Regions from separate parts of the Paenibacillus sp. W2I17 genome, predicted to be linked through region 3. Evidence: riboswitches for the same ligand, from Rfam matches in the RefSeq annotation. Region 3 holds a riboswitch; each other region holds the start of a gene.

Region 1 (8,293 bases), 2.6 Mb from region 3:
ATCACAGGGTCGATGACCAGATTCGACCAACGGTATTGCTGCCATTTCTCAGCCACTAGACGAATAATCTCGGCACTATATAACATGCCGGTCTTCGTTGCGGTTGGTTGAAAGTCTTCGCCGGTCGAGTCCAACTGCTGGGCAATGCCATCGTAAGGGATGGGAAAGACGCCCTGCACACCTGTTGTATTTTGGGCAGCAATAGCGGTAATAACGGTCATGCCGTATGCGCCAAGCTCCTGGAATGTTTTCAAATCGGCCTGAATTCCTGCGCCGCCCCCGTTATCAGAGCCTGCAATGGTTAGCGCTTGAGCAATGCTCATACTGCACCTCCACGGATCTGACGGATCTGTGCGCGTTCTGCTAAGAGGTCTGGTGTTACTTGTGCCAGTTGATTTAACAATTCAATCTGGAAGCTGCCCGGCCCCTGATGAGCTGTCCGCTCTGCCGCCAGTTCAGCTGCTACACCATAAAACGCGAGCGCTTCAACAACACTGCCTATAAGATCGGCTCCTGATTCCGCTATGGCTGTAAAAGCACCAATAACCGAACTGAGCAGACAGCCAGCACCTGTAACCTGAGTGAGCAGGGCATGACCATTACTCGTGAGGAATGTGGATTGTCCATCAGTAATGATATCTTCTTTCCCGGTAATGACCACGACACAGCCAAGTTTATGCGCTGCCCGCTCCGCAATGCCGATTCGGTCGCCCTCACCTGATCCTGCATCCACACCTTTGATACTCCAGCTCTCACCGATGACATTGGCGACTTCCGCCACATTGCCGCGCAGTACTGTGAGGCGTAGTTCACGAACGAGCATCTGAACGGTTTCCGTGCGATATGTGGTTGCGCCTGCGCCGACGGGATCAAGCACAACAGGCACGTGATGCGCATTAGCTGATTGACCAGCCAATCGAATCGCTTGAACGACTTTTTCATCGAGTGTACCAATGTTAAGTACCACGGCACCTGACATCTTGGCGACATCAGCGACCTCTTCATGAGCATAGGCCATAAAAGGGGACGCACCTAGTGCAAGCAGACCATTGGCTGTGAAGGGAGCCACGACAAGGTTGGTGATATTGTGTACCAGCGGATTTTGTGTACGAACACGTTCCAGATAAGACATATAATTTCCTCCTTGTTTTGAAGTAACCCCATCGGTAGAAGACCGGTATGAAGGGTCACTCAGCAGAATAATAGGATATGAGTCTCCTTGTTGAGTTGGGGCGCAGAGTCTAACAACAGCCAGATCATTAATGCGGGAAAAGCAGAAACGTAAAATCTAAATCATTTACTCTCCTTGAAGATTAATAAAAGCATCCTCGGCTTTCACCGATTCAGGAATCACATCCTGTTCAACGAGCCAAGCACGTACATTCTCCCACAACTCCATCTCCTGCCGACCAAACGGTTGGCCTTCTTCATTCATGAGTGGCAGTAGAATAGCCAGGCTTTTGGTTTCGATCTCCGGGTCAAGCGGAGACGTTTCATTCTCATGAGCGAGCAGAATATTCAAGGCTTCTTCTGGATGCTCCGTTACATATTTTTGTCCTTCCTGGATCGCTTTGACGAACCGGGTAAGCTGGTCTTTTTTCGCTTCAATGCCAGCTTCACTCGCAGTCATGACCAGTTCATAATAATCAGGCACGCCATAATCGACGGGGTTAATCGATTTCATGGCATGTCCTTCTTTCTCCAAAATCAATTGTTCATGGTTAATAAAACCACCCATAATTGCATCCGCCTGTCCGGAAGCCAGCGAAGGAATCAGATCGAACCCAACGTCCACCAGATTCATGTTATCTGGGTTGCCACCATCGTGGCTAATCATCGTACGAACCATCGCTTCATACAGCGGAATCGAAGAATAACCGACAGTTTTTCCTTCAAGATCTTTGGGTGAGCTCACGTTGCCATTTGCTTCGGTCAACAGATGCACAAGCGGGTGGCGAACAACAGCAGCAATGGAACGTACAGGAATGTTCTCACCACGAGCGAGCAAAATTTGGGGCTGGTAGCTTAAGGCCAGATCAATTTTACCGGCAGCAACAAGTTTGAGTGAATCATTGGTATCGGCAGGCATCTGAATTTCGACATCCAGACCTTGGTCTGCGAAGTACCCTTTTTCTTGAGCAACATAGATGAAGGAGTGTACTGCATTCGGGTACCAGTCGAGCATGATGGACAGTTTATCTTTGGCGTCTGATGTTGGTTTGGTTGCAGACGGATCTGTTTGCTGTGCATTAGTTGCAGAGTCTGTTGTTGGCGTGTTATTGCTGGTATTCGTGGTGCTGCATCCACTGACGATCAGCAAAAGGCTAATGAGCATGATGGGAAGCAGGGAGTAGATACCTTTGTTATTCATAAATGAAGTTCCTCATTTCATCGTTTTGATTTGTATTTACATCTAATTTCTGTCTAAGTATTATCCAACTTTTCTTTTGCCTCCATGTCCATGCCGCCGTATGCTAAACCGTTTCTCCAGCCAGGCAATCAGTGCAAACAAAACGATCCCCAGCAGGGATAACAGCACAATAGCTGCAAACATGGCATCCGTGTTCATGTTGCTGGACATACGACGGCTGAAGTATCCGAGACCTTTGCTGCCACCAAGCCATTCCCCAATCGTTGCACCAACCACGCAGTACACCACAGACATCTTTAACCCCGAGAAAAAAGAGGGAAGTGCCAGCGGAACCTGGAGTTTGCAAAAAATATCCCACTTGCTGGCGCCCATGGTGAGCAGCAGTTCACGCTGCTCCGGATCGCCTTGGCGGAGTCCATCGTAGGTACTGACCACAATGGGGAAGAACGCGATTAGGAACACCACGGCGACTTTGCTCCACAACGTGTAACCAAACCACAGGATAAATACGGGGGACAAGGCAATCAGCGGGATGGTCTGACTGATTACGATGAAGGGATACAAGGCCTTTTCAATCGACCGGTTCATATGCATGCCTGTTGCCAGCGTAATTCCAGTCACTATGGACAAGCCAAAACCAACAGCAACCTCCATGAAGGTAGCAGGCAGATGTATGGTCAGCAGCAGATGACGATGCTCAACCAGTGAGCTTGCGATAGCCGTGGGTGCAGGAATGATGAAGGAGGGCACCCATCCCATACGCACAATCACTTCCCAGATCGCCAGTAATAAGAACATGAGCAGAATAAACAGACCATATTGGGAAAACGACCTCGAGAGCCACTTTGAACACCACGTCCAAACGCTAACCTCAGCTCTATCATTTTGCATGTAATTGTTCCTCCAGTTGTTGCCTCATCTGCACGAGAGCCGGTTCGTAGATCATGTCCGAATGCCTTGGGTGTGGTAAAGGAACCGTTATCTCCCGCAACTGCTGACCTTGCCCCCCTGGAGTTAACAGAATGATACGGTCACTTAACAGCAGGGCTTCCTCGATGTCATGGGTAATGAACAGCACGGTTTGTCCAAAGTCCTCCCACAGCTCCAGCAACCAGCGATGCATTTCTCGTTTGGTTAAGGCGTCGAGTGCACCGAAGGGTTCATCCAGCAACATGAGCTGCCCGCCTGTAAGCAAGGTACGTAGCAATGCCACCCGCTGTCGCATTCCGCCGGATAACTCATCTGGATAGGCCTGTTCATAACCCGACAGGCCGAACCTTGCCAACCCAGCTAGGATGTTGGCCCGTAACTTGTCCTTGTCCTGTCGGCCTGGTGCCAACTCGGCAGGCAGCATGCAGTTCTCCATGACGGTTCGCCAGGATAACAGCAGATCTTTCTGCGGCATATAAGCGACTCGTCCGAGCCGTTGCCCTTGCGGTACATCAGCTATATCGATGGTGCCAACGGTTGGCTCATGCAAGCCTGCGAGCAGCTTGAAGAGCGTGCTTTTACCTGATCCGCTGGAGCCGATGAGCGAGACAAATTCTCCTTGTTGAACCTGAAGCGACACATTGGAGAGCACGGGGAAATCCCTTTTTTCGGGAAAAGCAAAGCTTATGTTGTGAATGGTTACATGGTTATTCATCTGATCCTCACCCCCTTGATGTCAGACTGCTGCAATAACAATGGCATCCTATACTCTGCAAAAGGAACAAAAAAAGACCCACCCATTTCCGGAGAAATGAGTGGGTCTGTAAGTTAGATCCGCAATTTATCTTCACATATACATGAAAGAATTCCGCTTACTAAAAGGCCGCTCCACTTCCCTCCGCTGGTATGATCCAGATCAGGTTCAAAGGGTCCGAATAGTCATATTCGTCTCAGCCGCAAGGCTCCCCTAGTGCAAAAGTTCAAGATATGCAGTTATGTGTTCAGCATATATCACTCGAACCTGAACTGTAAAGAGGCAGTATAATAGAATTCTTGAGATGAACTTGGAGTTAGACCCGAACAACTGAACAATTTACCTCGGCTCATGAACCCGATATAATAGGGATGGCCCGTATAGGCCGGATCACAAAATGCAGGTGGGATTGTTCTCCCTCCTAGGCAGAATGGGGACCCGAGTTGAAAACGTTCAAAAAAGTATATATTGAGATCACAAGTATCTGTAATCTGGCGTGCAGCTTCTGTCCTCAGACGCAGCGTGCCAAAGGATTCATTGACCCTGAAGTCTTCAACAATATACTGGAACAAGTTAAACCACACACCAATCATATTTATCTACATGTCAAAGGCGAACCCTTGTTGCATCCCAAAATAGATCTGTTGCTCGATTCCGCACATGAGAAGGGACTCAAGGTGAACATTACAACGAATGGTACACTATTGCCCAAGACTCAGCATAAATTGCTTGGCAAACCGGCGCTGCGGCAGATGAATTTCTCCCTGCACAGCTTCGATGGGCATGAAGGTTCAACAGACCGTGACGGATACCTGCGTCATATTTTGTCCTTTGTACACGAGGCCGTTAAGCACAATGTCATCATCTCATTCCGACTTTGGAATCTGACGCAGGATAACTTCACAAATGCTCAGATGAATCGAAATCGGGAGACCCTTGAAGTATTGGAACGTGAGTTCAATCTGGATTTCCGCATTGAGGAAAAAGTAGTTCCAGGCAGCGGGGTCAAAATTGCCCCGAATGTATACCTGAATCAGGACCATGAGTTCCAGTGGCCAAGTCTGGATGCACCTGAAGATGACGGCAAAGGCTTCTGCCATGCATTGCGTAGTCAGGCAGCTGTGCTTGTAGATGGAACGGTGGTTCCATGCTGTCTCGATGGCGAGGGTGTGATTAACCTGGGTAACGTGCACGAGAAGTCATTCTCGGAGATTATTGAGGGTGAGCGAGCGAACAATCTGGTATATGGCTTCTCCAAGCGCGAAGCTGTGGAAGAGTTGTGTCGAAAGTGCGGTTATCGTCAGAGATTTGGAGCCTAGAATATATAAATTTACTTAAAAACGAACCTACCGAAAATATTTGTTTCGGTAGGTTCGTTTTGTCTTTATTGCGAAATTATTTAGATAATAAGAATTGAAATCAATTCAGGATAACAACTTTTTTGTAAAATCATAGTTTATTAATCTTGTTTTTATGAATTTGCATGGTATTATTATCCTATTGATTAGGAGGTGTATTAGTTCTAAAGATTCATATATTAGTGGATTTACCAACCAGAAGCCTACTGAGGAGTGTGTTTTAGTTTTGAATTCAAAATGGAAAAAGTTTAATCACAAACTATCGTTAATGCTTTCTACGTCTCTGATTGTTTCTATGTTATCTATCAATTTATCTGTATCGGCAGAAGTGGCTACATCTAAAACTTCTTTTACTGATATTGATAATTCGTATGCCAAAACAGAAATAACCAAATTAGTAGAACAAGGAATACTCACAGGATTTACTGATGGGACATTTAAACCTTCCGATTCGGTAACACGAGCTCAATTAGCAAAAATTATGGTCGGTGCGCTTAATTTAAAGCCTGATAATGTCGAAGCAAGTCAATTCAGAGATGTAAAGGAAGATCAGTGGTATGCCGGATATGTAGGTGCACTTGTCAAATCTGGAATTGCTCAAGGTACCTCCAAAGATAGCTTCTCGCCTAATAAAAATGTGACAAGAGAAGAGTTGGCTGTATTTTTTGTTAGAGCCTTTGGTTGGGACAATCAAGATCTAACGAGTCAAACATCCAAACCACAACTCTCAGATTTGGGTCAAGTATCCAACTGGGCGAAAGATTCTGTAACACTAGCCTATCAATCTGGTTTTATCAAAGGATTAGTCCAAAAAGATGGAACAGTAAAATTTAATCCATCAGGCATAGCAGATCGACAGGCGCTAGCGAGACTTGCATATGAGTTTGTGATAAATAAGTCTACATATGATAGTTACATGGCTCCTGCCAAGACAGAGATTGATACTGAAGATTCAAATGAAGCAAAACCTGAAACAGCAAAACCTTCTGAAGGTAACAGTAAGGGAAATAGCGGTAGCAGCTCCGGAGATAAAGGGAACGGAAGTAACAATGGTGGAAATAGTGGAGGCGGGGAACAAGCCCCTAGTAATAATCTCTCTGCTCCAGGTACATATACTCTTGGTAATGTAACTGGAAATATAACTATTAGTTCCCAAGGTGTTGTTCTAAAAAACACCAAAATAAATGGTAAGCTGAAGATACTTGAGTCCGTAGGAAATGGTGACGTGACTCTTGATAATGTTAGTGTCACGGGAACTACTGAGATTCAAGGCGGAGGACCAAATAGTATTCATGCAGTGGACTCAGTTCTTGCAACAGTGATTGTTGACAAAGCGGATGGCAGTATTCGTTTGGTCCTTGAAGGTGGAAGTGATGTTCAGCAGATTGAGATTAGATCTGGTGCAATCGTACAAAATGTCTCCACGGGTGATGTCGGATCGATTGAAATAGCAGAGTCGATTCCCCATAATTCTTCGGTAGTGCTCAGTGGAAGCTTCGACTCTGTTATGGTTCACGCAGAACAGGTTTCAGTGGAGTTCGGAGATAATTCCACCATTGGAAATCTCGAAGTGTTCCAAGAAGCATTGAACACAGTGTTTAAAATTAACCATGGTGCTGTAGTGAATCGGGCTATATTAAATGCAATCGTACAGTTTTCTGGAGCGGGAACATTATCTTCAGCTCTGGTCAATGTAGAAGGTATTGATTTTAGTCAACTTAATCAACCCCCAGCTATTGAGGTAGATCCTACAGTGACTAGTATAGTTTATACACCTCAAGAAACAGAGTTTTCAGCAATTGATTCGACCCGTCAGATCGTATTCACGGGTATCGCTACCTCAGCGATCAAAGATATCACTTCAATTGCAGAATGGAATGTCGAGGATAGCACCATTGCCGTTGTTGACTCAGGCAAGATTCAAGCTAAAGGCAATGGTACGACAGTGGTAAAAGCCAAATATGGAGATTTCGAAATCAATGTTCCGGTAACCGTTGCAGTCTATAACGAAGGAACAGTCTATCCGACACTCAAAGGGATTCAAGTTACAAATGGAAGTGCAAAGTTGAATTTTTCTGAGGATTTGGAACCTTCTGATCTGACTGTAAATGATTTCCTAGTTCGTGCCTATTTTGATGGGGCGGAACAACAATTGAATAACTTGCAGTACCGCAATGGTGAATTTACTTTTGATGCTATTGATAGCTATGGTGCCACATTGTACATCACTGTGGAGTCAGATGTTAATAAAACACATTTTGCAGGAAGCCAAAGTGGTGCAATCAAACTTACAGGATTCGGTGGTCACATCAAGGATGTAGCTGGAGCACCGGTTGCAGATTTAAGTATTTCGTTTAGAAAAGGCCTGGACAACAAAACAGGTGAAATTGTTGGTACTGTCAAAACGAATACTCAAGGAAACTACTATATCAATCTTCCCCCAGGCATCTACACAGGTGAACTTGGAGGTGGAGATACAAAATATATTACAACTTATCTCATTGGTGTCTCGGCAGTAAATGTGGAGAATAAACGTGAGAATCAAACTGCTATTGAAATACCTACACAAGATGAAACACGCTTCGTGTTAACTTGGGGTAAAGATCCAGTGGATCTGGATTCACACCTCGTAGGTCCAGCAGGTGATGAGGGAATGTTCCATACGTACTACTCTGATAAACAATATTATAATAATGGCGAACTTATGGTTGATTTGGATTTGGATGATGTAACGTCTTACGGACCTGAAACGACAACCATTCGTCATTTACTTCCTGGAACGTACACATTCTATGTTCATCATTTTTCGGGATCAAGCACAATCAAGAAATCTGGTGCCAAAATTGACGTGTTCCATGGTGCTGTAGCCACTCCAAGTGC
Region 2 (8,293 bases), 530 kb from region 3:
ACAGGTAAAAATAAAGCGGGGCAATGGTACGGCAATCAATTAAACATTTCACAGGATCTCAATAATGCGGACTACGGCTCGGTTATTGCACCTGACGATAAAGTGGGGATTATTAACCAGACCATGAGTGAAAAAGACAATCAATATGTCAATCCAAGTGGTAAATTCAAAGCGATTATCGTAAAAGACCGATCCAACGTGGTAAGAGGGCTGATCTTCCAGCAATCCTGACAGGAGTTGGTTTAACATGTCCCGGAATACACAGCATCTCATGTTGTTTTGTACGGCGGTTGTCCTGTTTGTGACAGCCTGCCTGTACGGGCAACAGAATGTTAAGATTTTATCAGCGGCCTTGAACGACAGAGTACAGACAACTGCAGGCATGGAAGGTCGGCTGACAACAACACTGCATACCAGCAATTCCTATCAATATAGTGGTGCGGAAGTGTTGCATACCGTGAGGCAGATGACAGGCACTAGCATTCCTGTGGAGGTAGATGGGACTTCGTATGTAATCGATCCACTTGTCAGCAAAACAGTGACGATTCCTGTCCAACTCGATGCCAGCTACAGACCAGAGTTTATACGAAACGAAACTGGAGAACTGCTCAAGATTGTTTTTTGGAAGGAGAACAGTGTGAATTGATTAATGCCGCATCCAAGCTGCTTGCCGTATTGCTCGCAGTCCTTCTGCTCTATGTGTACCCAGCTGCTGAAACAGCCGATCGGCAGGACGATATAACACGTATGACGGCTGTTCAGAATGTAACACATTTTGTTGATGCTGTCCGAACGAAAGGATATATTTCACCTCGAATGTTGGCTGAGTTTGAGGAGCAACTGGCCCAGACGGGCAATGTGTATGAGGTATCGATGGAACATTTACATAAGAAATATGTACCTCACTATACAGACCCGATGGACAATAACAGTTTTACCGGGACCTATGAGGTAGTGCAGGATGGATATTATGCAGCTCAGATTCGAGAAAGACTATTCCCCTCCTCAGGTGTTATACCGGTTGATGATCCTGGCCGAAGATATACGTTGACCACAGGGGATTTTTTTACCGTGATGCTCCAAAATACAAATCGTACACCTTCCATGCTCATTCGTGAATGGTTGAGTGGTACGGCTCAGGCTTCAGCGGTATTTGTAACATACGGAGGTATGGTCCTAAATGAAGATTACTGAGCTATCCATTGTATTTGTGCTGATCTTCTTCCCGCTCTTCTGGATCGTCTCACTCCATACCCAAGATGCCGAAGAAGCTCAATATCTTGGCCAACGATACAGATCTGCACTTCAAACTGCAGTCATGGATGCAGGTGCAGTCATGCATCAGAATGAGAAACAAAATGATGAAGCGGGTTATGATTCAACCAAGTTTGTTAAAGCGGACAAAGAGCTTGCCTTGTTAACATTTACTCAGACGATGGCTTTGAATATAGGGATTCAGGATGATCCCGCAGCTATTCGAAACATGTTTAATTACATTCCTGCCGTGGTTATTCTGGATTATGATGGCTATTATATGTTGTCCACAGAAACAGAGATGACGGGTAACCGTGAAGATTCTTTCAGGCAAGTGTGGAGCCCCAAGAAACCTTATACATATTCAGATTCTAATGGTAACAGTATCAACTTTACACTGGATGACTACGTATATGCCTTTGACGCAAGCGCAGGGAGATGGATTGAGGGATTCCAAAAAGAACTGGCTTCAAGCACACAGATTCCTTTACTTCAGAATACCAGCGTATTTGAGCAAGTTAGACAAAGCCGGATTGTGACTACGGTGCAGGATGATCTGGCTGATGTGATTAACCGCCATAATGAGTTTGCCAGAAATAACGGTATTTGCTATACGTTTACGATGCCCCTGATTGCGCAGGAAGATTGGTACAACACCATTAACGATACAGGGATTATGGCCTTTATCCAAGGCATAGGTGTGGGTGACCAGAAGATTAACAATTATGCAATTGGTGGAGGCAGACTTGTGAAGAAAACGGCCATCGTAGGTGGGGTAGATCCTTTAACGGGTATCAGGTACTATTACCCCTCCACATGTGGTAATGGTTACCGTGCTGAAGAGGTGTTCACAGACGCAAGACAAGCAGCTGCACAAGGCTATTTCGAATATAAATGCTCTAATCGTTAGGTTAGCCTGTATGACAAAATCATGTAAGAGGTTCCTGAACTGTTTACATTACTTTCAGAAAAGACTGGACCTGTGCTAGAATAGGGTTTCGGAACAATATAACAAAAGTAATGTCTAATAGATAGGAGCAACCTCATCTTATGAGTTTATTGTCAGTAGAGAACGTAAGTCACAATTTTGGAGATCGCACGTTATTTAAAAATGTATCGTTTCGTTTACTTGCCGGAGAGCGCGTAGGACTTGTTGGTGCCAATGGTGTGGGTAAATCCACATTAATGAACATCCTTACCGGTAAATTGCTTAAAGATAGTGGAAAAGTGGAATGGACACCTAAGGTCCGTTATGGATATCTGGATCAGCACACGAAGCTTACGCCAGGCAAAACCATTCGTGACGTGCTTAAGGATGCATTCCTTCCGTTGCTTGAATTGGAAAAAGAAATGATGAATATTACGGACCAGATGGCAGATGCAGATCCAGATAAGCTGGAGCAGTTGCTGGAAGAGATGGGCGATATTCAGGAACAACTGGAACAGGGCGATTTTTATCTGATTGACGTAAAAGTGGAAGAGATGGCCAATGGTCTTGGTTTATCCGCAATTGGTCTGGATCGAGATGTCGCAGCTCTAAGTGGTGGACAACGTACCAAGGTGCTTCTTGCCAAGCTTCTGCTCGAGAAACCTACAGCTCTTTTACTGGATGAGCCGACCAACTATCTGGATGTAGAGCACATTGAATGGCTGTCACGTTACCTGAAGGACTACCCACACGCGTTTCTCTTAATCTCCCATGACACGGAATTCATGAATGAAGTCGTAAATGTCATTTATCATTTGGAATTTGCCAAATTAACGAGATATGCAGCGAACTATAACAAGTTCCTCGAGATGGCTGATATGAATAAAGCCCAGCATATTGATGCATACGAGAAGCAGCAAGAGTACATCAAGAAGCAGGAAGATTTCATTCAGCGTAACAAGGCACGTGCTTCAACTTCAGGTCGAGCGAAGAGCCGGGAGAAACAGCTGGACAGAATTGAACGTATTGATCGTCCAGATGAAGCAGCTAAACCAACGTTCAAATTCAAGGATGCCCGTGCGAGCAGCAAAACGGTCTTTGAGGGCATTGATTTTGAAATTGGATATACGTATCCTTTGCTGCCTAAGATGACAATGACAATTGAACGTGGTGAGAAAATTGCCATCGTAGGTTGTAATGGTGTGGGTAAATCGACGCTGTTGAAAACCATCCTGGGAAAAATATCTCCACTCAGTGGAAAGACTTTCTTGGGAGATTATCTCGAAACGGCCTATTTTGAGCAGGAAGTCCGTGCTGGAAATATCACGCCGATTGAGGATGTCTGGAATGAGTTTTCACATTTGACCCAGAATGAGGTCCGGGGTCATCTGGCACGCTGCGGGTTGAAAAATGAGCACATTACCCGTCCGCTTAACATGCTGAGTGGTGGAGAGCAAGCCAAGGTTCGTTTATGCAAACTCTTGATGCGTGAAAGCAACTGGATTTTATTCGATGAGCCGACAAACCATCTCGATGTCACAGCCAAAGCGGAGTTGCAGCGTGCTTTGCAAGAATTCAAGGGAACGGTGTTACTTGTATCTCATGAACCTGATTTCTACGAGGGTTGGGTTACCAAAACATGGAATGTCGAAGAATGGTCTGAGAAAAACTAGACGATTCAAGACAATGTTTAACAGAAATGACGGTGACAAAAAAATCCGTCTATGGTAATATAGGCTACAACTTCATATGAACACTAGGGGGGCCGCACGATGCGGCTGAGATGGAAGAATGCGATTCTGGACCCTTTGCACCTGATCTGGATCATACCAGCGTAGGGAAGTGGCGAGCGCGTTTCAGTGAATGACGTGAGCAAACGGCAACTGAAAAGGATTTCAACCGTCTGCTTAACGAATTGAAACATGCAGTTGCGTGTATAACGTTATGGCTATAAGGTCTATAGCTTTATTGCACGAAATGAACTGTATGTATCAGTCAGTCATCTGGTCCTATAATTAATACGCAGCCACTCCCCTACGGGAGTGGCTTTTTTGTGTTTTCATAGCATTCACGCCTGGAAGGAGATGAACAGTACGGTAATTTCTCATGAACATGTTCACGAATCATTTGAATTGCATGTTGTATCTACGGGTACGGGGGATCAAGGATCTTTTGTAAAAGCTGCAAAGGACGTTTGGCCATGGGTGAACTACATCCATATACGAGAGAAACAACTCTCATGGCAAGACAAGATCGGTTGGGCTGAAAGTCTGCGTAGCGTTGGCGTTCCATCTTGTCGCATCGTTATCAATGGTTCAGAACTGCCACCACAGAATGACATCTATGGCGGTGTACATTGGGGGCAAGATGCGATACGTAACTATAACCCTGCTGTTAGAAGCAATGTGCAGCGACTTCGTCTGGGTGTATCTGTTCATTCAATCGATGAGGCAAAAATCGCTGAAGAACGGGGAGCCGATTACCTTTTCTTCGGGCATGTCTACTCAACCAACAGTAAGCCTGATCTTGAACCAAGAGGATTATATGCTCTGGCTGAAGTGTGCTCTGGTGTCTCCATTCCTGTCATTGCGATCGGGGGCATTGAGCCGGGAAACATTCATGCGATTCGCTCCGCAGGCGCACAGGGAGCCGCTGTGATCTCGAATGTATGGGCGAGCGATTCCCCGGATCGGTCGGCTGCATTATTAAGGCAGGCTATCGTTGCTACAAAAAGTCTGAGCCGCTGAATCAAGGAGATGAGAGGATGAAAAAAATCATTACTGATAGACCGGATAAGATTCATGCAGAAACGATTATTGTAGGCGGAGGCGTTGTTGGATGTGCCATTGCGTATGAGCTTGCTTCCCTTGGACAGGATGTACTGTTGGTAGAGCGTTCGGCGATTGCAGGAGGCACTTCTTGCGCAGCGGCTGGAATGCTGGCGGCAGATAGTGAGGATTTTGCTCATCCTTTGATGGCTAAGCTCGCCAGGCAGAGCAGGCAGTTACTTCATGAGCAAAAGGTACTAATGGCTACACTCAGCAAGGTAGAGGTTGGTCTGCAACGCCAGGGATTCCTAACTCCTTTTCGTTCATACAGTGAATTAAGTAGTTATAAGGACAATCGGAAGTCTGCTTTGTCTGCTTCTGCTGATGAGGTGTGGTGGGATAGTTCCGTTGTACAACATGAGGCATCATGGCTTAACAGAGATACGTATGGAGCCTATTACAGACCTTACGAGAGTGAAATTCTTCCAGTCCGTCTAACGAAGGCATATGCTGAATCCGCTCAAGCATTGGGAGCACGGGTTATGGAGGACATACAGGATATACGTGTGCAAGCAAACGAACACGGCGTGCAGGGGATCACCACATCGATCGGTGAGATGAAATGCAAACATGTCATTATAGCGGCTGGATTACAGAGTGAAGAGTTGATGAGACATGTAAATCTGAGCTTGCCTGTGTGGTCGGTAAAAGGTGAAATAGCCGCCGTTCAGTTCTCAGATGAACATGCAGGGTACAGACCTGACAGAACGGTGTATGCAGAGGATATCTATATTGTTCCCAAAGCCAATGGCGAAGTTTGGCTCGGGGCAACCAGTTTGCCAGGCAGAACGGATCTGAACGTTTCTGTAAAGGGTGTTCAGAAGCTGCTAACAGCGGCTACCCACTGGGTGCCTGGGATGAAAGAAGCACAATTTATACGAGCGTGGGCAGGCGTAAGACCGGCAACTCCAGATGGACTGCCTTATATAGGTGCTTGCAAGAGTATACCGGGCCTGTTCGCCGCCTTTGGACATTACCGCAACGGTATCTTGCTTAGTGCGATAACAAGCAGGCTTATCGCTGAGTTGCTCGCTGGCAAAAGCTCAGAAGAACTCGGAATTGAGGCGCTGAGCCCTGAGCGATTGAACAGAAAGGGAGTGGTGCAGTGAATATCATCGTTAATGGTCAACGGATGGAGATTGAAGACAGATTGAATCGTGTGGATAAATTGCTCCAATCTTTTGACCTGCAAGTCAAGACTGTAGTTGTTGAGCTGAACAAGCATATCTTAACGCGTGAGTATCATGAGTCAACGGCATTAAGAGAAGGCGATCGAATTGAGATTGTACATTTTGTAGGAGGCGGTTGATGATGTTGAACATTGGTAAATATACGTTTGAGTCCAGATTGTTGCTCGGAACAGGCAAGTTTACGGATCTGGAAGTGCAAAGTCAGGCTGTGGAAGCATCTGAAACGGAAGTTTTAACCTTTGCTGTTCGTCGTCTGAATCTGGAGGAACGTAATCAGAAGCATTTCCTGGATACGTTGGATTTGGACAAATACACACTTCTTCCGAATACGGCGGGGGCTTCCACTGCGGAAGAGGCGGTGCGGATTGCCGAGCTTTCACGGGCTTCAGGACTTTGTGATATGATAAAAGTCGAAGTCATTGGAGATGGAATGACGTTGCTCCCAGATCCGATTGAAACGTACAAGGCTTGCGAAATTTTGCTTGAAAAGGGCTTCACAGTATTGCCTTATATTTCAGATGATGTCATTCTGGCCAAAAGGCTACAATTGCTTGGCGTACATGCTGTAATGCCTGGCGCTTCTCCCATCGGAGCTGGCAGAGGCATCATCAATCCCTATAACCTTGAGATCATCATTGAGCAGGCTGTTGTACCTGTAATTGTGGATGCAGGATTACGCTCCCCAAAAGATGCTGCTTATGCGATGGAACTTGGTGCCGATGGCGTGTTGTTAAATACAGCCGTATCCGGATCAGGGGATCCAGTGAGCATGGCTAAAGCGATGCGATTGGGGGTAGAAGCGGGTAGATTGGCATATGAGGCAGGCATGATTCCCGTAAAGCGTTATGCAGCAGCCAGTAGTCCGGTGGAAGGAATGGTTCATACATGACAGATCAATTAACATCCTCAGACAACAGGCCGATCGTTATTCCAGACAGGAACGTTACGCGCCACTTGGCAAGGAAGGCCAGGCCAGATTAAAGGGCAGCAGAGTTTTAATTGTAGGCGCTGGTGCACTCGGAACAGGAATTGCAGAAACGTTAGTTCGTTCAGGAGTCGGACACTTAACAATTGTGGATCGTGATTATGTGGAGTGGAGTAACCTGCAGCGACAGCAATTATATGTAGAACAGGACGCGCTTGAGCGGATGCCGAAGGCGATGGCAGCGGAAAAACGTTTATCTGCCATTAATTCCACGGTTCATGTGGAAGGGAAAGTGTTGGACGTCAGAGTAGATGAGTTGGAAGAACTCGTTCAGCATACAGACTTGATCATGGATGCAACGGATAATTTTGATACCCGACTACTTATTAACGATATCGCACAGAAACACCGTATTCCCTGGATTTATGGTGGATGCGTAGGTAGTTACGGCATCACTTATACGTTTATGCCTGGAGAAACGCCATGTTTAAATTGTTTGCTGGGTGAAGTTCCTCTGGGTGGAGATACCTGTGATACGTCTGGCATCATACCTCAAGCGGTACAGATGGTAACGGCAAATCAGACAGCAGAAGCGATGAAGTTACTTAGCGGCAATGCAAATGCATTGAGACGTAAGTTATTGTCATTTGACGTGTGGAGGAACGAATACATATCCATCAATGTGGATGGTGCGAAAAAGCAAGACTGTCCTTCCTGTGGTACTTCGGCAACGTATCCATATCTTTCTGCGTCCAATCTGGAGAAAACCGATGTGTTGTGTGGCAGGGACACCGTTCAGATCCGGCCTGCACGGCTTATGAATCTGGATCTTCAACATACGGCGGAACGTCTGGATAGACTTCAAGAAGGAAAAGTGGAATCCAATCCGTTTCTGGTTTCTTTTACAACAGGAGTCCATAGAATGGTCATTTTCCAAGATGGACGTGTCCTTGTACACGGAACAAAAGACACAGCTGAAGCACGTACGCTCGTTCATCGCTACTTTGGTTAAAGCAAGAAAGAAACAAAGTCTGTTCCCTTGAGGGAATGGACTTTTTCATTTTACGGCATGCTATCTGTACCAACCATTGCTGCGAGCAGTGGGGATAGAGACAGGCCGGGTGAAAAAGAGTGAAAACAGCCATTTTGCTGATTGGAGCAGGAGAGC
Region 3 (8,293 bases):
ATAACCCCGATCATTATCGCCAATTCGGATCGTTTCTCGGATATTAAGCTGGAGAAGCAGAGTCCTGTGGAGGTTGGAGCAACCATTATCCACCTTTCGTAACAAACGTAATACGATACTTCATATGGTCCGTCATATATCATGATCAATATTTAAAATGAAGGAGTGCTTGAGATGTTATATCAACACATCAAACCATTCCCCAATGAATTTCTGTGGGGAGGCTCTACCTCGGCCTATCAAGTGGAGGGAGCCTGGAACGAAGATGGCAAAGGCCTGTCCGTCATTGATATGTGTGATCATCCGGCTGGGACCGCCGATTTCACAGTTGCGAGCGATCACTATCACCGATTCAGAGAAGACGTGAAGCTTTTGGCAGAGCTGGGCCTCAAAGCATATCGTTTTTCAATTGCATGGACTCGAATCTTGCCTTCAGGCACAGGGGCTGTTAATGAGAAGGGACTCGATTTTTATCACCAATTAATTGACGAATTGCTGCTCCATGGTATTGAGCCCATTGTGACCATGTACCATTTCGACTTACCCTACGAGCTTGAGAAAACCGGAGGATGGAACAACCGGGGGACGATCGATGCCTTCGTCGAGTATGGGCGTATCTTGTTTGAGCATTACGGGCATAAAGTGAAATATTGGTTGACCATTAATGAGCAAAATACGATGATTCTCCATCCAGGTGCTATTGGTACACCAAAAGGCGGAAGCCTGCCTTCCAGTAAGGAACTGTATCAGCAAAATCATCACATGTTCGTAGCTCAAGGCAGAACGATGCGACTATTTCATGATATGCTCCCGCAAGGCAAGATTGGTCCTGCATTAAACATGACTTCCATGTACCAGGCAACTTCCAAACCAGCAGATGCAATCGCTGCACATAACTGGGAGACGATTCGTGGATGGGGGTTTCTCGACTTATCGGTGTGGGGACGGTATAATCCATTATTCTGGAGTTATTTACAGGAACGCGGCATCGAGCCGGTTATTGAGCAGGGTGACATGGAAGATATCCGGTCTGGCCGCCCCGATCTGGTAGCAATCAACTACTATTCGACGGCAACCATTGCCGCCAGTATGGGCGATGCGTCGGATGTTACAGCTCGTGGGGGTGATCAGCAAATTATGCTTGGCGAGCAGGGAGTATACCGGGCGGCGGAGAATCCTTATACGGAAAAAACGAAATATGGCTGGGTCATTGACCCGGTTGGCCTAAGGCTGACATTGCGTAAGGTATGTGAACGATATGGTCTCCCGATTCTAATTACGGAAAATGGTATAGGAGCCCCAGATATACTGGAGGCAGATTACACCATTAACGATACGTACCGGATTGATTTTATCGAGAAACATCTGGAACAGATCAGACTGGCTCTAACAGATGGAGTAGATGTGATTGGTTATTGCCCTTGGTCCGTTATTGACGTGGTAAGCACACATCAGGGGTATGGAAAACGTTATGGAATGATCTATGTAAACCGCGGTGAACAGGATCTGAAAGACTTGAAGCGTTTGAAGAAGAAAAGCTTCTCTTGGTATCAAGAGGTCATTAAACAGAATGGCAGATGTATCGGAAATTCGGATCAGGCGGTCACGAAAGAATAAAGGATCGTGATGAATTCATGAGAGTAATCAAAATATTAAATAACAGCTTGCTTCTGACCAAAGATGATCAGGGACAAGAGATGATTGTCATGGGAAAAGGGTTGGCATTCAAAGGCAAAGTCGGCGAGCGACTCGATGAGGAGCATATCCAGAAACGATTCATTCTGCAAAATAATCCGTCTGCCCAGGCTTACGTACGAACCATCGAAAACATGCCAGAAAAACATGTGAATGTCATAAACAAACTGATTACCAATGCAAAAGAAAAGCTGTCTCTTGACGACCAAATCTTCTTTACGCTTATGGACCACTTGTCGTTTGCCATTGAACGATGGAAAAAAGGTGTAGCATTACAGAATCGCATGTTATGGGAGATCCAGAGGTTTCATCCTGTCGAATTCGAACTGGGCCTTGAAGCCGTTCAGATGCTGAATCTAGAATTGGGTATCGAACTGCCGGAAGAAGAAGCAGGGAATATCGCTTTTCATTTCGTGAATGCCCAAACGCATGAACAGAATATGGAGCGCACGATGCAATCCGTTAAGATGTTAAAAGATATTTTTAACCTGATTCAATACACCTTTGATATGCAATTGAACAAAAATTCCATCCATTATGTGAGACTTGTCACACATTTGCAATTCTTCATCCAGCGTTTACAAGAAGGACGTCTGGGCAATTCGGCGAAAGATTTCATCTTTCAGCACATGGTGAAGGAGCATCCGCTTGAATACAAATGCGCGGAGATGATCAAAACCTACGTGCAGAATATGCTGGATATCTCCATATCGAACGAGGAATTATTATATTTGATGATTCACATTGCTCGAATTGTGCAGGAGGAACAGGGTGACGAGGGACGATTATAAAACAAAGTTAAAGTTATATTCCCTTATTTTTGGGGAAAGCGATTCTTTGAATATCTGATGCTTGATTTCTAGCATGTTTATATGTCTGTTAACAGATAGAAAAAAAGAACTTTCTAACTATGACCGTTTTCTCGTATTTTATCGGGAAACGGTCTTTTATTCTTGCAAATATGTAGCGGCTTTTTTAATATTCCACGCGAACGAACTCCAGTTTCCTAAACTCACAATTACCAAAAGATAACTTTTATTATAACTATTGGAAATTTGTTATATGTAAGCGCTATCCAAAGAGCTATAATCTATTTATCTGGATGTTAATCCGTTCAGAAATACTTAGACCAAATCAAGAGGAGGAATTGTATGAGACGGTTAGGTCAATGGAATATAACAGCCTTGGTTCTTGTGCTGGTACTCGCCCTGCTTCCATTTTCGAATGTCTCACATGCAGCCAAGGCAGTTGCGGAAGTGGAGGGAGGTCATTTGAGCACAAACTTTGAAGACGGTACACTTCAGGGATGGACTCCACGTACAGGTAACGAAAGGCTGACAGTGACACAGCAGGAAGCACACGAAGGTCAGTCCAGTATGCTGGTCGCCAACCGTGAGCGTTCCTATCATGGACCGATGTTATCCATGAAGGATCTGCTTAAGCGTAACCAAGAGTACGAAATTGCGGCATATGTAAGACTTACTCAGGAGCCCACCACGGATCAAACACTACAGCTCACCACATATAAAAAAACAACTGCCGAAAGCTGGAACCCAATCGGTAGCGTGAAAATTGCCAAAACAGAATGGAATACATGGCACAAGATCACCGGAAAATTTCAGTATAGCGATGATCCCACTGAATTGAATTTGTTCATCGAAACACCCTACATCTCTGAAGATAGCGTAGATACGTTATCGTTCTATGTGGATGATGTATCATTTACTCTGGCCGAGCAACTGGAGATTGAAGAAGGGATTCTGTCTCTGAAGGACCTGTATCAAGATGATTTCCCCATTGGTGCAGCGGTGTATCGCTGGCAGTTGGAAGGCGCATATGGACAACTGCTCACAAAGCACTTTAACAGCTTGACCGCAACCTACGAGATGAAACCAAAGTACATGTCTCCTTCCGAAGGTGTTTATGAGTTCGAGGCAGCCGATCAATATGTTCAGTTCGCCGAGGAGCATGGTATGGGCGTACGCGCACATGCGTTGTTGTGGCATATTGATGCAGCAGAGTGGATGTTCAAGGATCCTCAGGGTAACCCTGCGAGTCGAGAATTACTGCTTGCCCGGATTCAGGATTACGTTGAAACCGTCATGACCCGATACAAAGGTAAGATCTATGCCTGGGATGTGGTAAACGAGGCGATTGCGGATAGCAATGGTGATGCCAACGGTTTACGTAAAAGTCCTTTTTATGAACTAATCGGTCCGGATTACATTGAGAAAACCTATGAATTCGCTCGTGCAGCCGATCCGGATGCCAAATTATATTACAACGAATACTTCACGGAAATCCCTGAGAAAAGAGAGCATATGTATAAGTTGGTCAAACGACTGAAAGAGAAAGGGCTCATCGATGGTGTGGGTTTACAATCCCACTATAACCTGGAATCCCCGCCCATCAAGGAAATTGAAAAAACAATCAACATGTTCGCCGAACTTGGATTGGATATTCAGATCACGGAACTGGATGTTGATAGCGGGATTTCATTTGGTGAAGAGATGTCCGATGAAGTCGCGGTAAAGCAGGCGTATCGATATAAGGAACTGTTGGATTTGTACAAAAAACACAAAGATCACATTTCTTCTGTTACCTTATGGGGACTCCAAGATGAGAAGTCTTACAACAACCAGGCTATGCTGTTTGATTCAGCCCTGAAGGCCAAAAAAGCATACTGGGGACTCGTGGATGAATCCAGCTTGCCTGTGTTGACGCAGAGAGCCGTCTCACTTTCGGGTAAACCGGATATCAAAAAACAGTCACAAGATCCGCTCTGGAACAAAGCGGTGTCTACTCCACTGAAGGGTGACTCTTCGGGATCAGCCAGTTTCCGCACCTTATGGGATCATAGTAACCTGTATATCCTTGTGGATGTTCAGGATGCAAAGACAGATGTGAATGACAGAGTAGATATCTTTGTTGACCTCAATAATGGCAAGACCACCTCATATGAAGCAGATGACCGACACGTAATCATTAAGCGGTCGGGCAAAGCTGAGGGCGTGGAGAAGCGTTCATATCGTGTACGCGAGACCAAAGCCGGATATCAGGTTGAATTGTCCATTCCGTGGGGTGGTATCCAAGTCGGATCAGAATATGAAGCCGGATTGGATATCCGTGTGACTGATGGCGGTTCAAGTGGGACACAACCTTATAATCCACTGTACTGGAATGATCGAACACAATCTCAGGAACAGGATACAAGCAAATACGGCGTGATTCAGCTTGCCCCTATGCCCAAATCTGCACAAGCTGTGCAAGGGATTGTTCAGATTGATGGGAAGAAAGACACATCATGGAATAAGGCTGCACCATTTGAAGTAAAACGGTTGAACCAGAGCGAAGGTGCAGAGGCAGTGGCTCGCGCTATGTGGTCAGGTGAGTATCTATACCTGCTGATCGACGTCACTGATCCAAACATCATCACAGATAGTATCAACCCATGGGATCAGGATTCGGTTGAGATTTTCCTGGACGAGAATCACCAGCGCACACCGTATTTTCAATATGATGATGCCCAGTTCAGAATCAGTGCAGACAATGTGGGAACCTTTGCAGGGGGTGCCTCACCTGGACGCCTTGTAAGTGCTGTGAAGAAAACAAATAAAGGATATCTCGTAGAAGCCCGAATCCAGTTACATTCACTGATGCCCAAAACAGGAAATGTTCTCGGTTTCGAGCTTCAAATTAACGACAACCAGGGCGGAGGTAAGCAGAGCGTAGCTAAATGGAATGATACGACCAATGAGAGCTGGAGAAACACTTCCCAGTACGGAATACTCACTTTTGTCGGAAAGAACAAACTCGGGCATTAAACCATTCGTAGTAGTTGCAAGAATAGAAACCATCATAACAGTGGCTAAAACTCAACCATTGTTGTGATGGTTTTCATCGTTTACATACGTCACCAAAGGTGATGAGGGGCGATACAATCTGCCTTGACTATATTTAACAGCCCTTGATATACTAAATGGATGTTATTTTTTCTTTTATGTGGATAAGAAAGTAATCAACTACATACAACCGTTTGCGAGGGAGCCTTAACCGGCTGAGAGGGTGTAAACCGACCTTACCTGATTTGGATAATGCCAACGTAGGGATGCAACGATGAAACGCTGTACTTGGGTAGCTCATGCGAACCCCCTTGTTTTAGTGTATTTATCTGCGAAACATCCTATGGATGTTTCGTTTTTTTGTTTTTAAATACGTACATTATGAATTGGAGGAACATATGTTGACTATTTCAGAGAGACTATATCAGGCAGCACAGCTTGTGTGGAATGAATGTCTTGAGCATCCCTTTGTTAAAGGGATCGGAGATGGTTCCTTACCGGTTGAACAATTTCGTTATTATTTGCTGCAAGACTACTTGTACCTGTTCGATTATGCCCGCGTATTTGCACTGGGTATCGTCAAGTCGCATGACCCCAAATTGATGCAGTTTTTTAGTAAAAACGTAGATAACATCCTGAATGGTGAAATGAAAATTCACCGTTCTTATATGGAGCGATTAGGAATTACAGAGGATCATGTTTTTCAGGTAAAACCTGCACTGAAAAATGCAGCCTATACTAACTATATGCTCTCTGTTTCCCAAGCGGGTGGCATAGCAGAAGTACTTGTATCCATTCTAGCCTGCTCATGGAGCTATGCAGAGATTGGTCAAGTCCTTGCTCAAAAGCCAGGTGCAGCTGATCATCCTTTTTATGGAGAGTGGATCACAGGATATGCTTCCTCTGAATACAACAGCAACAATCAATCCCTAGTGACGTTAACGGATAAGCTATTAGAAGGCTGTAGCGAGGGAACATACCAACGGATGGAGGATATTTTCGTGATGTGCAGTCGCTTTGAGCTTGATTTTTGGGAGATGTCATGGAGGCTGGAGCCTTAAGTTCACTGGTAGTTAATTCAATTAGAGAGCAGCGTCCATAAACATTAAGAGGACATAAAAGCTCGAATTGAATAGGGAGTGCGGTGATGCAATGAGTATATATGGAAAATAACTAGAATACGCAAAGCGAACAAATATTCGAGGTGAGTACAGCGAATAATCAGAACGTGTCAGCCCAAAAATACATGATTAAACATTTGAACAACAAGCTCTGATATAATAAGCAAATAGCAACTATCTATTTTCTGGAGGTGAGGCTATTGAAAACAATCGGGGTAGGATTCTTACATGCACGGCTCTATGCAAAGCCAGTGAAGGATATGGCAATGCTTTGCATAGAGCCCGGGAATAATCACATTGCCAACGACGAATCGTAATATTCTACTAACTGGCTTTGCACCTTATTGATCTATTAAATAAGGAGTGAGGCCCATGAAATATTCAAAAGCCGAGTCTATTTTTCCGGAAGAATTGTTACGTATCATTCAAGAATACGTTCAAGGGGAATTGGTTTATATCCCAAAACCCAAAGAGGCACACCTAAAATGGGGCGAGAAAACAGAGAGCAAGAGCAGGGTCTCTGCTCGAAACGCTGAGATTAAATCCTTATTCTGCAATGGAGTCAGGATAGAGGAGTTGGCGGATCGGTATTTCTTGTCCTGCGAAAGCATAAAGAAAATAGTCTATACAAAGAACTAATCAAGGAACTAATGAAATCCGCTAACTCGTCGCATCGACGGTTTAGCGGATTTTGTGCAAAGATGACTTAAATCAACTTATACATAGTAACCGTACCCCTAAGTCGATAGACTTAAGTTAAGGTTGTTGTGATGAAGGACGGCCGGATCATACGAAGAGGTGTAACGAATGAACGAAATCATAAAGAAGAAGCTGCTGGACAAAAATGAACTGCTCATTAACATGGTGATTGAACGCGTAAAAAGAGATTTTCTAGACGATATCGCCATTATTGGGCTTACTGGTTCATTTAGCACCGGTGACTTTCACGAGAAGAGCGATCTTGATTTAATTATCATTAATAATACAGAAAAGGGATGGAAAATATCCGATTGCTTCATCTTGGACGACGTTGGATATGATATCTATTGCACGCCATGGGATTCAAGAATACAAGAGCAATCCACCTTGGAGAGTCCCAACGTATCGAGCCTAACCGAGCTTAAAGTACTCTACTATGCTAAGCCTGAGGATTTGGAGAAATTGAAAGACTTCCAGCAAAAAGCTCTTGATGCACTTGCAAAACCGATAGGAGAAGCGTGTCTTAATCGAGCAAATAAATGGATCGACCTGGCTAAGCAAGCATACAGCGATACGATGCTTAGTGAAGATATCGGTTCAGTGCGATATGCATCTGCTGAGGTTCTGTATAATCTAGTCAATGCCTTGGTGAGTATGAATAACACGTGCATCAAACGAGGGATCAAGCGATATTTGGAAGAGATACGTTCGTTTCGCTATGTTCCGGATAATCTCGAATCCTTATACGTGTCAATCATCGAAGCTCATACCATTGAAGATATTCGAATAACATCCTTTAATATGTTGAATAGTGTTACGAGGTTACATAACACAATGTGTGATAACTTCATTGTTAAACCGGTTCCGACCTTTGATAATCTTGGAGGAACATACGAAGAACTGTGGTGCAACTACCGTAATAAAATTTTGAACAGT

Evidence for each region. A riboswitch is a leader RNA that binds a small molecule or an ion and turns the genes downstream of it on or off. The one in region 3 is predicted to bind thiamine pyrophosphate.
Region 1: linked by a shared signal. The riboswitch ahead of QF041_RS15965 (ABC transporter ATP-binding protein) and the one ahead of tenA (thiaminase II) in region 3 are both predicted to bind thiamine pyrophosphate.
Region 2: linked by a shared signal. The riboswitch ahead of QF041_RS02385 (thiamine phosphate synthase) and the one ahead of tenA (thiaminase II) in region 3 are both predicted to bind thiamine pyrophosphate.

Annotation. Positions count from the first base shown of each region.
Region 1 covers NZ_JAUSXM010000001.1:3,599,626-3,607,918, reverse strand. Annotated here, with positions in the region: gene thiD (bifunctional hydroxymethylpyrimidine kinase/phosphomethylpyrimidine kinase) at 1-323, opposite strand, end outside; gene thiM (hydroxyethylthiazole kinase) at 320-1,132, opposite strand; gene QF041_RS15975 (ABC transporter substrate-binding protein) at 1,298-2,371, opposite strand; gene QF041_RS15970 (ABC transporter permease) at 2,432-3,262, opposite strand; gene QF041_RS15965 (ABC transporter ATP-binding protein) at 3,252-4,016, opposite strand; TPP riboswitch at 4,178-4,280, opposite strand; gene QF041_RS15960 (radical SAM/SPASM domain-containing protein) at 4,499-5,374, shown strand; gene QF041_RS15955 (S-layer homology domain-containing protein) at 5,640-8,293, shown strand, end outside.
Region 2 covers NZ_JAUSXM010000001.1:513,386-521,678, forward strand. Annotated here, with positions in the region: gene QF041_RS02360 (hypothetical protein) at 1-231, shown strand, start outside; gene QF041_RS02365 (hypothetical protein) at 248-646, shown strand; gene QF041_RS02370 (hypothetical protein) at 643-1,194, shown strand; gene QF041_RS02375 (hypothetical protein) at 1,181-2,164, shown strand; gene QF041_RS02380 (ABC-F family ATP-binding cassette domain-containing protein) at 2,305-3,855, shown strand; TPP riboswitch at 3,931-4,040, shown strand; gene QF041_RS02385 (thiamine phosphate synthase) at 4,234-4,929, shown strand; gene thiO (glycine oxidase ThiO) at 4,947-6,119, shown strand; gene thiS (sulfur carrier protein ThiS) at 6,116-6,319, shown strand; gene QF041_RS02400 (thiazole synthase) at 6,322-7,089, shown strand; gene QF041_RS02405 (ThiF family adenylyltransferase) at 7,046-8,137, shown strand; gene QF041_RS02410 (response regulator transcription factor) at 8,257-8,293, shown strand, end outside.
Region 3 covers NZ_JAUSXM010000001.1:1,042,765-1,051,057, reverse strand. Annotated here, with positions in the region: gene QF041_RS04670 (beta-glucoside-specific PTS transporter subunit IIABC) at 1-102, shown strand, start outside; gene QF041_RS04665 (glycoside hydrolase family 1 protein) at 175-1,617, shown strand; gene licT (BglG family transcription antiterminator LicT) at 1,635-2,486, shown strand; gene QF041_RS04655 (endo-1,4-beta-xylanase) at 2,847-5,519, shown strand; TPP riboswitch at 5,726-5,822, shown strand; gene tenA (thiaminase II) at 5,936-6,598, shown strand; gene QF041_RS04645 (CD3324 family protein) at 7,031-7,297, shown strand; gene QF041_RS04640 (nucleotidyltransferase domain-containing protein) at 7,466-8,293, shown strand, end outside.